Regions from separate parts of the Streptomyces sp. NPDC048566 genome, predicted to be linked through region 1. Evidence: riboswitches for the same ligand, from Rfam matches in the RefSeq annotation. Region 1 holds a riboswitch; the other holds the start of a gene.
The links. Region 1 has a riboswitch for cyclic di-AMP ahead of ACGFS9_RS27545 (transglycosylase SLT domain-containing protein). Riboswitches for the same ligand answer to the same signal wherever they lie in the genome.

Region 2: it holds a riboswitch for cyclic di-AMP, as region 1 does, so the genes downstream of both, ACGFS9_RS05150 (C40 family peptidase) here and ACGFS9_RS27545 (transglycosylase SLT domain-containing protein) in region 1, are expected to answer to the same signal.

Annotation. Positions count from the first base shown of each region.
Region 1 covers NZ_JBICWL010000025.1:73,748-80,639, reverse strand. The annotation lists gene ACGFS9_RS27555 (outer membrane lipoprotein carrier protein LolA) at 1-551, opposite strand, end outside; gene ACGFS9_RS27550 (polyprenyl synthetase family protein) at 988-1,998, opposite strand; cyclic di-AMP (ydaO/yuaA leader) riboswitch at 3,928-4,122, shown strand; gene ACGFS9_RS27545 (transglycosylase SLT domain-containing protein) at 4,127-4,843, shown strand; gene ACGFS9_RS27540 (HAD family hydrolase) at 5,045-5,866, opposite strand; gene ACGFS9_RS27535 (FAD-dependent oxidoreductase) at 6,250-6,892, opposite strand, start outside.
Region 2 covers NZ_JBICWL010000002.1:294,223-301,114, reverse strand. The annotation lists gene ACGFS9_RS05170 (8-amino-7-oxononanoate synthase) at 1-323, shown strand, start outside; gene ACGFS9_RS05165 (DUF397 domain-containing protein) at 336-560, opposite strand; gene ACGFS9_RS05160 (helix-turn-helix domain-containing protein) at 574-1,431, opposite strand; gene ACGFS9_RS05155 (ATP-binding protein) at 1,643-2,104, shown strand; gene ACGFS9_RS05150 (C40 family peptidase) at 2,325-2,798, opposite strand; cyclic di-AMP (ydaO/yuaA leader) riboswitch at 2,802-3,000, opposite strand; gene ACGFS9_RS05145 (hypothetical protein) at 3,320-3,625, opposite strand; gene ACGFS9_RS05140 (urease subunit gamma) at 4,489-4,791, shown strand; gene ACGFS9_RS05135 (urease subunit beta) at 4,808-5,119, shown strand; gene ACGFS9_RS05130 (urease subunit alpha) at 5,112-6,833, shown strand; gene ACGFS9_RS05125 (urease accessory protein UreF) at 6,833-6,892, shown strand, end outside.

The DNA of each region.
Region 1 (6,892 bases):
TCGTGCGGCGCCTTGCGCCCGGCGCCCGCGGGGGCCGTCGCGTGGTAGACCTCGTTGGACTTGCTGTCGTAGCCCCACACGTCCTTGCCGTTGTGGACGACGCTGTACTCGGCGGCGTCCTCCAGGAGCGAGACCTTGCCCCGGTCGGGGCCGTCGGTCGCGACGCGCAGGGTGTGCGTTCCCGAGACCAGCTCCATCAGCTTGGACTGCGGGTCGGCGGAGGAATCGCCGTCCCCCCGGACGGCTCCGGAGGCGAAGCCGCCCGCCAGGCCGCCCAGATCGGGCAGCCCGAGGTCGGCGGAGACCTTCACCGTGCCGGACAGCTGCTCGACGTCCGACGCGGCGATCTTCTCCAGGAGTTCCCGGGCGGTGACCTTGGGCAGGTCGGGGTCCCCGGAGGACGCGAGGGCGGGGACGAGCCCGATCGTCGCCGCCGCGACCCCCACCACCGCGACCGGAACGACGTAGCGCGCGGCCCTGTGTCGCCCGGCGCGTCGGTCGTCGGCCTCGTCGGCGGCCTTCGCGCGGTCGTCGGTTTCGTACGGTGCCATGTGTGCCTTACCTCCGTCGTCGGCGGCGGCTCTGTGGTCCTGTCCCTGCTCCACCCCTGGGCCGCCATTCTCACCCGAACCGGTGAGGAGTGGTGTTCTCCATATGACCAAATCGGCCGGACGGAAGCGTCAGCCCGCGGAATCAACTCCGCGTAGTCCTGCGGTATGACGCCGGACGACGGCATCCGGCCGGACCCGTAGGGGTCGTACGGGGAGCACGTGCCCCCGGCGTGTCACGCGTCGCGGACGCCCCGCACGGCGCACGGGTCACCGACCGGCACGCACCGCCGGAGGGGGCACCGACGGCATCCACCGCACGGCGGGTCACGCGGCGGCACGGCGTGGGGCCGCACCGGGCGTCACGGGCCGGTGCATCCTTCCGGCCCGGCACCGGGGGAAGCCGGTGCGGGGGCCGCGGGGCGGCCCCGGCGGCCACTCAGCCGGCGCGGTGCACCACGGCGTCCGCCAACTCGACCAGCGCGGCCTTCGCGTCGCCGTCGGGCAGCGGCGCGAGCGCGGCCCGCGCGTCCTCCGCGTAGCGCACGGTGTCCCGGCGGGCCTGCTCCAGCGCGGGGTGCTCCCGCAGCCGGGCCAGCGCCTCCGCGTGCCGCGCGTCGTCCGTCAGGTCGGAGTCCAGCAGCTCGCACAGCGCGACGTCCTCGGCGAGCCCCAGCCGCTCGGCCCGCTCGCGCAGCCGCAACACCGGCAGCGTGGGAATGCCCTCGCGCAGGTCGGTGCCCGGGGTCTTGCCGGACTCGTGCGACTCGGACGCGATGTCGAGGACGTCGTCCGCGAGCTGGAAGGCGACGCCGAGCCGCTCGCCGTACTGCGTCAGCACGTCGACGACCGTCTCGTCGGCGCCCGACATCATCGCCCCGAAGCGGCAGGCCACGGCGACCAGCGAGCCGGTCTTGCCGCTCAGCACGTCCAGGTAGTGGTCGACCGGGTCCCGCCCGTCGCGCGGCCCGGCGGTCTCCAGGATCTGGCCGGTCACCAGCCGCTCGAACGCCTCGGCCTGGATGCGGACGGCGTCGGGACCCAGGTCGGCCAGGATGTAGGAGGCGCGGGCGAAGAGGAAGTCGCCGGTGAGGACGGCCACCGAGTTGCCCCAGCGGACGTTGGCGCTGTCGACGCCGCGCCTGACGTCGGCCTCGTCCATCACGTCGTCGTGGTACAGCGTGGCGAGGTGCGTCAGCTCGACGACCACGGCCGAGGGCACGACACCCGGCGCGTAGGGATCACCGAACTGGGCGGCGAGCATCACGAGGAGCGGCCGGAACCGCTTCCCGCCGGCCCGCACGAGGTGCTGGGCGGCTTCCGTGATGAAGGGGACCCCGCTCTTGGTGGCTTCGAGCAAACCCTCCTCGACAGCCGCCAATCCGGCCTGGACATCGGCTTCGAGAGCCTGGTCCCGCACGCTCAGCCCGAACGGCCCGACGACGGTCACGAGAGGTTCTCCTGTCTGCTGACGATCACATGGCGAACTCGGTCGATCATTCTTTCGATGACACGGTTTGTCGATGTGTCGCTGCCATCACTCAAGTCAGCGTATCCGGTCACGTTTCGATCACCACGAGCGCCCACCGTCCCCCGGCCGACGTGACCCCGCCGGGAGGTACGCCGGAATACACCTGTAAGACACACGGAACCGCCCGTGCGCCGCATGCCGCGGGTACCCCTCCCGTCCGGGCGGTATCCGACGGCCGTCGACATGTTCACGATCACCTACTGCTCCGCCGACGGCCCGGCGCCCCGCCCCCGGGCCCTGCGGGGCCGGGGGCGCACGGGAGAGAGGGGCGTGGCCCCCGGTTCGTCCGCGTCCGGCCCCGAGCCCGGCCCGCGGACGATCACCCCGCCCCCGACCCGTCCCGCTCCCCCGGCGCGGCTTTCCGCCAGGGGCACGGAACCGCCGCCCGCACGCCCCCGCGTCCTCCCCCACGCCGTCCCGCGCGACCTCGGCCGCGCCGCCCCCGCGCCTCCTCCCTCCCGCCCGCCGTCCCCCACGACCCGGTCCGGTTGCCGCACCACCGTTCGACGCGTCCCGTGCGCCGAGGCGAGCCCCCGGGCATCCGTCCGGCCCTCCCCCGTGGAGCCGCGCGCAGGACGCCCTCGCCCCACTCCACCCCTCCCCGACGGCGCCCGACCGCTCGCCCGGACGCGGCGCCCGGCGGCCGACAAGCCACCCCGACGCTCCGACGCTCCGGGGGCGCCTCCCCGACCCGCCGACCGGCCGGACCCCACCACACGGCCGCCGGCACCCCTGGGTAAGCCGGACTCCGCCCCCCGCCCGCGTCCGGGGCCGCCCTGCACGGTCTCGGCACAGCGGACGGCACGGCGGACGGCACGCCGGACGTCGCGCGGGGCACGACCGGAGGCCCTTCCGCGTGCCGGGACCTCGGTCGCCCAGCGGCCCGCCACCCCGACCCTGGCCACCGGCCGCGCGGGCGGTTCGGTTCGGCATCCCATCGGGACCGCCCGACCGCGCCGCGGGGCGCCACCCGCGCGCCCGCCCCGCCGGGGGCGGTCGTCGCGGTCCGCCGGGCGGACGACCGCCGTGACGCACGGGCACCCCCTCCAGGCGGTTCCGACCTCGGCACGGGCCCGCCCGGGGGTCAGCCGTGCCCGCCCCGGCGGCCGGACCGCCGGCCCGGTGCCCGCCCGTGAGGTGATGGGGCGTGGCACATGGACGGGGCGCCCGGCAGGCTTCACCCGTCTCCGGTTGACCGCCCGCGCGGGGTCGGCCCGGCGCCAAGCCCGGCGCCGGGTCACATCGGATCGGGTCGATGCGGGTCGGGTCGGGTCGAGGCGGGTCGGGTCGAATCGGGGCGGGGCACAACGTCGCCCCGCTGAGTCGACGGCGTCCCGTCCCCTGACGCCGCCTCCTTTCTCCGAGGTCCGGCGGACCGACGCCGGGCCCAATCGGCCGCGCACGCAACGGCGTTCGCCCGGCGGCCCGCGCCGCTTCCGCCCCACCCCCGTCAACTCATCGCGCGCGGCGCGGCGTTCGCCGGGCCGGCCGGCCTGCGGCGCCTCCGCCGGTCCGCTCGTGCGTGACGCACCCCGGCAGGGCCTGTCCGGCATGCGGGCGCCACCGTGACCGTCCCGTAACTCCCGGCACGCCAAACGGCGGTGGCGTAATGCCCGACTTGCCCGTCATGCCGCGTTGGCGACCGTTGCACGCGTGAATTGAGTCACCCGCCGACCAGTGGATCACCCTCGGCCCACCACCCACGAACCCCTTCACCAAAGGCAAGTTGAGGATTCAATTCCGGCGCAAACGGACGTTTCGCCACGCCCCCAAAAGGGCGAAAGCGATCTTCAACGCCACATCGGGCCTTGTTCCCGACATGTGCAGTCGCATACGTTCTCGTCGACCCCGGGCGGATCGCCGAATCCTGCCGTCGCCCGGAACCCATCCACCCACGCACACACGGCAGGAGCGGGGGAACCACAGGTAGGCCGCCGATCCGGAAGACCGGACCGGCTAGGGGTGAAGCCGCGCCCGAAACGCGGCCGGGCATCTCCCGCCCGAACCCGACAGCTCACCTCGCAGGCGTCGGAGAGGACAATTCGTCATGCCCGCAGGCACGCACCGCCCCGCCCGCAAGAACATCGTCACCCGCGGAATGATCGCCGCGGGGACGGGCGCCCTGGCCTTGGCCCTGCCGCTCGTGAGCGCGACCGGCGCCCACGCCGCCACCCCCCAGGCCGCCAAGACCGCGGCCGTCCCCAACGTCCAGCTCATCACCTACAAGGTGGTCGCCGGCGACACGCTGACCAAGATCGCGAAGAAGTACCCGTCGAGCGGCGGCTGGAAGAAGCTGTACACGGCGAACCGCGCGGTCATCGGGAACGACCCGAGCCACCTGCGCACGGGCCTGACGCTCACGGTCGGCACCAAGACCCTGAAGTCGGCCGCGGCCACGACGACCGCCAAGACCACGGCCACCCAGGCGTCCGCCACCACGTACGCGAACAACCTGGACGGCTGGATCAAGGAGTCCCTGGACATCATGGGCAAGGCGGGCATCCCCGGCACCTATGACGGCATTCACCGCAACGTGATGCGCGAGTCCTCGGGCAACCCGAAGGCCATCAACAACTGGGACTCCAACGCCGTCGCGGGCACCCCCTCCAAGGGGCTCCTCCAGGTCATCGACCCCACGTTCCTGGCCTACCACGTGCCCGGCACCTCGATGGACCCCTACGACCCGGTCGCCAACATCACGGCGGCCTGCAACTACGCCGCCGCGAAGTACGGCTCGATCGACAACGTCAACGGCGCCTACTGATCCCCGCGGCGCACCCTCTCCCCCCACACCACGACATCGGCCGGCGGCACCCACGGGTCCGCCGGCGGTGCCGTACGAGAGGGGCGCCTCCGGATCGCGCGGGCACCCTCCGGGGGCCCGGCCCGCCGGGCCCCGCCGGGAGGTCCGCGCGGGCACCCTCCCGAGGCCGCGGGGCGGGCGGCGCCGGTACCGAGGCCCGGGTCAGCAGCGCTCTCCGCACCCGAAGACCCGCTCCAGGACCACCGCGATGCCGTCGTCCTCGTTGGACAGCGTCACCTCGTCGGCCACCGCTTTCAGTTCGGGATGCGCGTTGGCCATCGCGACCCCGTGTGCCGCCCAGTCGAACATCGGGATGTCGTTCGGCATGTCCCCGAACGCGAGCGTCCCCGACGGGCTCAGCCCGAGACGGGCCGCGGCGAGCGCGAGACCGGTGGCCTTGGTCACTCCGCATGGCTGGAGTTCGACGGTACCGGGCCCCGACATGGTGACCGTCGCCAGCGAACCGACCACTCCCCGCGCCGCCGAGGCCAACTCGTCGTCGGACAGCGACGGATGGCGCAGCAGCACCTTGCTGATCGGCTGCGCCCACAGGTCGTCCCGGCTCCGCACCCGCACAGCGGGCAGCGTCGGGTGCGGCATGACGTAGCCCGGCTCGATGAGGGTCAGCCCGTCCACGCCGTCCTGGTCCACCGCCGCGTACAGCAGGCCGACCTCCGCCTCGATCTTGCCGAGCGCCGTCTCCGCCAACTCCCGTTCCAGCGTGACCGACCAGAGCATCCGGTCGGTTCCGGCGTCGTAGAGCTGCGCGCCCTGCCCGCACACCGCCAGTCCCCGGCCGCCGAGTTCGTCCAGCAGCGGCCTGACCCGCGGTGCGGGGCGGCCCGTCACCACCAGGTGCCGGGCACCTGCCGCGGTCACTTTCGCCAACGCGGCCCGCGACCGGTCGGAGAGCGTGTCGTCGCCGCGGAGCAGCGTTCCGTCCAGGTCAGTGGCGATGAGTGAATATGCAGTCGGAGCGGCCATGATCCGAAGAATACGGATCGCGGGACCCGTCGACCCCGCCGGAACCGGACGACGTCCGGTATCCCGTCGGCAACGCCGTTCACCGCACGGTGGCAGGCGCGTTGCGACCGGTTGGGATCACGCACGGCCCGCTTCCGTCCGGTCGGACTTTCCCGTGCAGGACCGATCACAACGGCTCAACACCGCCGTTCCCCCCGCGCCCGTCCCACCCGAACCACCGGAGCGGCAGCACACGACGGGGTGCCGGCGGCCGGTTCCGGGACCGGGGGGGGACGCGGGCGGTCACCCCGGCGGGCAGGCGGAAACGTCCGTCGCCCGATCGGGCGACGGACGTCCACGCGCCCGGCCGGTCCCGGGTCCACCGGTGACCGGCCACCGGACGCTCACCCGTGGGCGGCCGCCAGATGCCGGGCCAGACGCGGCGACGCGAACCGGGTGCCGCACACGAACCGCATGACCGGACCGTACGAGGACGCCGCGGGCAGGCCGGTGAAGTACAGGCCGGGAACCGACGAGCGGTATCCGGCGCCCAGCCGCGGAGTGCCGCGGCTGACGGCCAGCGCGGTCCGCAGCCCGTCCCCGAGGAAGTCCATCGCGGCGATGTCCACGCGGTATCCGGTCGCCGCCACGACGTGGTCGGCGGACAGGTCGTCCAGCCGGCCGCCGTGGGTCTGCACCGTGAGGACGGGCTTGCCCTCCGCGGCTCCCGCCCGGACGATCCGCCGCACCTCGCGGACGGCGACCCTGCCCTCGAAGCGGTCCCGCAGCCACCAGGCGCCGAGCGGTCCGAGCACCCGGCGGACCAGGTAGTGCCGTGCCCCGGCGGGCAGATGGCGGTAGGGCTGCGCGTGGTGGCTGAGGGCCCACAGCGACCAGGCCCGCCCGAACGGCGACTCCGGGCGCAGCTTCGGCTGGTCCCACGGCGGCGCGCCGAAGTCCACCGCTCCCCGCCCCCGGGACACCACCGTCACCCGCGCGCCCGCCTCCGCCGCCAGCACCGCCGTCTCCAGCGCGGACTGGCCCGCG
Region 2 (6,892 bases), on a different contig from region 1:
CGCTGGCCGCGCTGCGGCTGCTGCGCGAGGAGCCCCGGCGGGCGGCGCGGGCGCGCGAGGTGGCGCGGTCCCTGCACGCCCGGCTGACGGCCGAGGGCCTGTCGGCGGTCCGTCCGGACGCCGCCGTCGTCTCCGTGCGGGCACCGTCCCCCGAACGGGCCCTGCGGTGGGCGGCCGACTGCCGCGAGGCGGGCCTCGCCGTCGGCTGCTTCCGTCCCCCGTCGGTGCCCGACGGGGTGTCGAGGCTGCGGCTGACGGCCCGCGCCGACCTCACCGACGAGCAGATCGGGCGGGCGGTGGACGTCATCAGCCGCAGCCGGTGATCCGGTCCCGGATCAGGCCAGACCGCTGACGAACCCCTCCCAGGCGGCAGGGGCGAACAGCAGGGCGGGCCCTGCCGGGTTCTTCGAGTCGCGTACCGCCACCGTCCCGGACCACGGTCCGGAGCCGGGGCGAGCCGTCTCGACGCAGTTGTTCATTCCCGTGCTGCGGCTGCTGCGCAGCCAGCGCACGTCGCGCAGTGCAGTGCTGGAGGGTACGTACCGAGGCGATGCAGACATGGGGGGTGCCTCCTTACGCGCCGTCACCTATCCCGGCGATGTAGTCCAACGAGTCCTCGGGCGAAAGGGCGTGGAACCGAAGGGTGTCGAAGGCCTCCGTGTAGGCCTGGAGGTCTTCTTTCCGTTCGAGATAGAGGCTACTCGTCAAGTGGTCGAGAACAACCACATCCAGATCAGTAGTGTTCGGAAAGGAGAAGATAACGAAAGGCCCGGTGATCCCGATGTGCGCCCCGGCCGCGAACGGCAGTACCTGAAGCCGGACTTGGGGCAGGGTCGCGGCCTCCCGGAGCCGCCGGAGCTGACGGGACATCACCTCCGGCCCGCCCACCTCCCGCCGCAGCACCGCCTCGTCGAGCACCGCGCACAGCTCCAGCGGAGGATCGGCCCGCAGCACGTCCTGCCGGGCCAGCCGCACCTCGACCAGGGCGTCGAGCCTGCTCTCCTCCAGCCCCTCCACGGCGGCCCGCGTCACCGCGCGCGCGTACTCGGGCGTCTGGAGCAGGCCCGGAACGACGGAGGTCTCCAGGGTCCGCATCCCGCTCGCCCCCGATTCCAGGCTGATGAAGTCGCGGTACGCGGGCGGCAGCACCCCGCGGTAGGCGTGCCACCAGTGGTGCCGCCCGTTGCCCTCGGAGCCCGCCAGCACGACCAGGAGATCGCGCAGTTCGGGGTCCGCGACACCGTAGGCGTCCAGCAGACGCTCCACGTCGGCCGGTTTCACCCCGCTGGTGCCGGTCTCGATGCGGCTCACCTTCGACTGGTGCCAGCCGAGCAGCCCCGCCGCCTGGCCGCTCGTGAGACCCGTGCCGGCGCGCAGCGCACGCAGTTCGGCACCCAGTTTGCGGCGGCGTACCGCGGGACCGTGCTGCATGCCCGTTCTCCCTACTCCTCTCAAGTCGCCCGAATACGCTCTGCCGACGCAGAGTTCACCGCATCGAGCGACAGATATATGCATTACTCGGTGGATCGCACCCGCGACCGGCCCGGTAGTGGCAGTCTTGCGCAAGCACCAGTCCGGGACCGTACTCGAACCATCCGCTCCGTGTCGGACTCCGGTCCCGTGGGAAAGGGACGACGTCGCCATGGCAGATCACCAGGAAGCAGCCGTCACTCTGCCGAGCGAGGCCGTCTCGGTCTCGGTGGCCCGTAGGTTCGTGGCGGACGTGCTGGCCGAGTGGGGTCTGCCGGACGGCGCGGAGGTCGCCGAGACCGTCCGCCTGGTGGTGTCCGAACTGGCGACCAACGCGGTGCAGCACACCCTCGGCCAGTCCCCCACCTTCACGGTCGACGTGTGCCTCGAACGGGAGGAACGCCTGCGGATCGGGGTCACCGACAGTCATCCGCGCTTTCCCCGGCGGCTGCCCGCGGCGGTCCAGCAGGACAACGGCCGCGGGATGGTCATCATCCGCTGGCTCGCCAAGGAGTGCGGCGGCAGGCTCAGCGTCCGCGCCACCCGGGAGGGCGGCAAGACGGTCTCCATCGAGCTGCCCTGGACGGCGGCGGTCCAGCCGGTCGCCGCGGGAGGGGCCCCGCCCGAGGGGTAGCCCGCCCGGCTCCGCCGTGCCGCCCGCCCGTCCGGAGGGGCGCGGCCGGCTTCGCCGTCCCGGCACCGGGCCGCGCGCACCGCGGGGCGGGGCGCCCCGGGGCCGGCGCACCGGACGCGCGGCGGTTCGGCCCCCGGGAAGCGGGCCGCCGGGCGCCGCGAGGGCGGTCGGACCCGGTGCCGTTCGCCGGCGGCGGTCCGAGCCGCCGCCGGCGGACCGGTCAGCCGACCCGGCCGTACCAGACGCTCCGCGTCCAGATCTTCTGCAGCCTCACCACGTCCCCCGTCTTCGGCGAGTGCCAGATCCTCCCCTTCCCGGCGTAGATGCCGACGTGGTAGACGCTCCGGCCCGAGTGGAAGAAGACCAGGTCCCCGGCCTTGCGGTGCGAGGCGGAGACGTGGTGGGACGTGTTGTACTGCGCCGCGGCCGTACGCGGCAGCTTCTTGCCCGCCTTCTTGTACGAGTAGAGGGTCAGCCCGGAGCAGTCGAAGCGGTGCGGCCCGGTGGCGCCGTACTTGTACGGGGCGCCGTGCTTGGAGGCCGCCACCCGGAGCGCCTTCGTCGCGGTGGTGGCCGCCTGCGCCTCCGCCGCCCCACCGGGGAGCACGAGGCCGCCGCCCACGGCGGCGAGGGTGAGGGCCGAGGCCGTACCGGCCCTGGTCCACAGCGACGGGACACGATTGAGCGCAGTCATGCGCAACCCTTCGTCAGCCGCCTGTGAAGGATGACCTGTCGGATTCGGGCTGGCGAAGTTGCCCGGCCGCTGGCGCGGCTTCACCCCAAGGACCGCCCGGAGGGCTGCTCCGGCGGACCGTCGTGCTGGGTCCTCCACTCCTGCCGATCCACTTCTGTCGACCGGTCATCCGGGCGGCGGCAGGACTCGGCGTCCGCCCGGACCGCCCCGCCGCCGTGGCGGGGGCTTGTCGTCGGAAGGGATCTTCACCCATGAACGTCGGAAAATCCGAGCGGAACCGGTGTTTTGTGGGCTTACTCACCACTCACCCGTTCGGGTGGACGCCTCTGTGTTCGAAGGGGTGTTGGGGCCGCGGACGACGCCCGCACCTGCGCCGGAGCCTCCCGATCCGCGCCGGGGCCCTTCCCGTCGCGCAAGTCGGGGGGCCCGGGAAAGTGCCGATTTCTACGCCATCAGGGGGTACACCATCTGGTGCGTTTGAGTCGCGGGCCGGGGTGCCTGCGGCGTCCGCGCGCGGTGCCTCAACTGCCGGGCTCGGGAGGCGTCGTGACCCGCGCGGTCCGCCGCTCGCCGTCCAGCGCGCGCAGGGCCCTGGCCAGGGTGGAGGCGTGCACCTCGCTCTCGCCCCGCTGGTGCATCAGCGCGAGCGCGTCCCGCAGCGCGGTCGCCCTCCCGACCAGCGCCTGGGCCGCACGCAGCCCCCGGTAGGTGTCCCCGGGGCGCGCCGGGTTGATCCGGCCGACCAGGTCGACGACGTCCAGGTAGCGGTCGATCAGCTCGGCTTCCGCACGGGTCAGGGCCGGCAGCGGAGGCGGGTCGGGGATCACCGGCCGCCCGCCCGGTGCGGCGCGCGGTGCCCGTGACCGCGGTGCCGCGGGCCGACTCCCCGGCGCGGGGCGGCGGTCGGTGTGCCGGCCCGGGGGTCCGGCTCCGGCGCCCGGTGGCGCGCGGCGGTGCAGGGGGCGCTCGGCGTGTCGATCCGGAGGGGCGGTTCCGGTCCCGGCCGTCCCGGGGTGGAGGGGCCGGCGGGTACGGGCGGGACGGGGCGGGCGGACGGGCGCTGCATGGGCACGCCTCCTCGCGGTCGATGACTCGACGTCTGTCAAAAAGGTACAGGCCGTACGCCGTTCGCCGAGAGGCCCCGGTCGTGACCGGACTCCCGCTCCCGGCGCCGGGGACGCCCGGGGCGCGCCGTCCGCCGCGGTCCGCGATCCGTGATCCCGGGGAGGGCGGCCGTGCCGGGCCGGCTCCCCGCGTCCGGCCGGCGGGCCGCGCCGGTGCGGACCCGGACCCGGTGCCCGGGCGGGAGGGTGCGCGCGCGACGCCCCGGCACCGTCCGTGCCGTATACGGTCCGGGCGCGCGCCCCCGGTGCCGCGCCCCGCGACCGGTGGGCGGGGCGGCCGTGACGGGCGGGCCGGGTGTCGGGTCCCCCTCGGAGGTGATGCGGCCCGGGTCCGCGCTCCGCGCCGGGTATGCGACCGGTCGGCTGCCGGTCATGGGGTGATCAATGGCTGGTTAACGTAGTTGAAACTCCGCCCCACTAATCTGCCGATCCACGCCGCCGGGGGTTCTTGTGTCCGGATCGGCGAAGAACGCGCCATGTGTCGGTGTGTTACATCTATCCCGCCGCGATGGCTGCGGCACCCGGGCCCCGCACGGTCCGGAGCGAGGACTGTGAGGTGGGACGCCGTGCAACTGACCCCGCACGAGCAGGAGAGGCTGCTGATCCACGTGGCCGCCGACGTGGCCGAGAAGCGCAGGGCCCGCGGGGTGAGACTGAACCACCCCGAGGCGGTCGCGCTGATCACGTCGCACCTCCTGGAAGGCGCCCGGGACGGCCGCACCGTGGCCGAGCTGATGTCCTCGGGACGCAAGATCCTCACCCGTGACGACGTCATGGAGGGCATCCCCGAGATGATCCACGACGTCCAGGTCGAGGCGACCTTCCCCGACGGCACCAAGCTCGTCACCGTCCACGACCCGATCGTCTGAACGGGGGAGCGACATCGTGATTCCCGGAGAGATCCGCTTCGCCGACGGCCCCGTCCGCTACAACGAGGGCCGTGAGGTCACCCGCCTGACCGTCCTGAACGCCGCCGACCGGCCCGTCCAGGTCGGCTCCCACTACCACTTCGCCGAGGCCAACCCCGGACTCGACTTCGACCGCGGAGCCGCCCGGGGCAAGCGGCTCAACGTCGCCGCCGGCACCGCCGTGCGCTTCGAACCCGGCATCCCCGTCGCCGTCGAACTCGTGCCGCTCGCCGGCACCCGTACGGTGCACGGGCTGCGCGGCGAGACCGGAGGTGCCCTCGATGCCTGAGATCTCACGGGCCGCTTACGCCGACCTGTTCGGCCCCACCACCGGCGACCGCATCCGGCTCGCCGACACCGACCTGTTCGTCGAGATCGAGGAGGACCGCTCCGGCGGCCCCGGACTCGCCGGCGACGAGGCGGTCTTCGGCGGCGGCAAGGTCATCCGCGAGTCCATGGGCCAGTCGCGCGCCACACGCGCCGACGGCACCCCGGACACGGTCGTCACCGGGGTCGTCGTCATCGACCACTGGGGGATCGTCAAGGCCGACATCGGTATCCGCGACGGCCGGATCGCCGGCATCGGCAAGGCCGGCAACCCGGACACCATGGACGGCGTCCACCCCGATCTGGTCATCGGCCCGGAGACCGAGATCATCGCCGGCAACGGGCGCATCCTGACCGCGGGCGCCATCGACGCGCACGTGCACCTCATCTGCCCGCAGATCGCGGACGAGGCCCTTGCCTCCGGGATCACCACGCTCGTCGGCGGCGGCACCGGTCCCGCGGAGGGCTCCAAGGCGACCACCGTGACCCCCGGTCCCTGGCACCTGGCCCGGATGCTGGAGGCGATGGAGGGATACCCCCTCAACTTCGGTCTGCTCGGCAAGGGCAACACCGTCTCGCACGACGCGATGCTGTCGCAGATCCGCGGCGGCGCCCTGGGCCTGAAGATCCACGAGGACTGGGGGGCGACGCCCGCCGCGATCGACGCCGCCCTCACGGTGGCGGACCGCACCGGCATCCAGGTCGCCATCCACACCGACACGCTCAACGAAGCCGGCTTCGTCGCCGACACCCTCGCCGCGATCGCCGGGCGCGGCATCCACGCCTACCACACCGAGGGTGCGGGCGGCGGGCACGCGCCCGACATCATGTCCGTGGTCTCCGAGTCGTACGTGCTGCCCAGTTCCACCAACCCGACCCGGCCCTACACCGTCAACACCGCCGAGGAACACCTCGACATGCTGATGGTGTGCCACCACCTGAACCCGGCGGTGCCGGAGGACCTGGCCTTCGCCGAGTCCCGCATCCGGCCCTCGACCATCGGCGCCGAGGACATCCTGCACGACCTCGGCGCCATCTCCATCATCTCGTCCGACTCCCAGGCCATGGGCCGGGTCGGCGAGGTGATCATGCGCACCTGGCAGACGGCCCACGTGATGAAGCGCGCCCGGGGCGCGCTGCCCGGGGACGGCGGCGCCGACAACCACCGCGTACGTCGCTATGTCGCCAAATACACCATCAACCCCGCGCTGGCGCAGGGGCTCGCCCGGGAGATCGGCTCGGTCGAGAGCGGCAAGCTCGCCGACCTGGTGCTCTGGGAGCCCGCATTCTTCGGGGTCAAACCGCACCTCGTCATCAAGGGCGGAACGATCGCCTACGCGCAGATGGGCGACGCCAACGCGTCGATCCCGACGCCGCAGCCGATCCTGCCCCGGCCGATGTTCGGGGCCGTCGGGCGGGCCCCGGCGGCGAACTCGTTCAACTTCGTGGCCCCCCTCGCCATCGAGGACGGGCTGCCGGAACGGCTCTCCCTCGGCAAGAGGTTCGTGGCCATCGACTCGACCCGGGGGGTCACCAAGGCCGACATGCGGGAGAACGACGCGCGGCCCGAGGTGCGGATCGACCCCGACAGCTTCGCCGTGCACATCGACGGCGACCTCGTCGAGGCGACTCCGGCGGCCGAACTGCCCATGGCCCAGCGTTACTTCCTCTTCTGATGTCCCGCGCAGCGCTGCTCGTCCTGGCCGACGGCCGCTTCCCGGCCGGCGGGCATGCC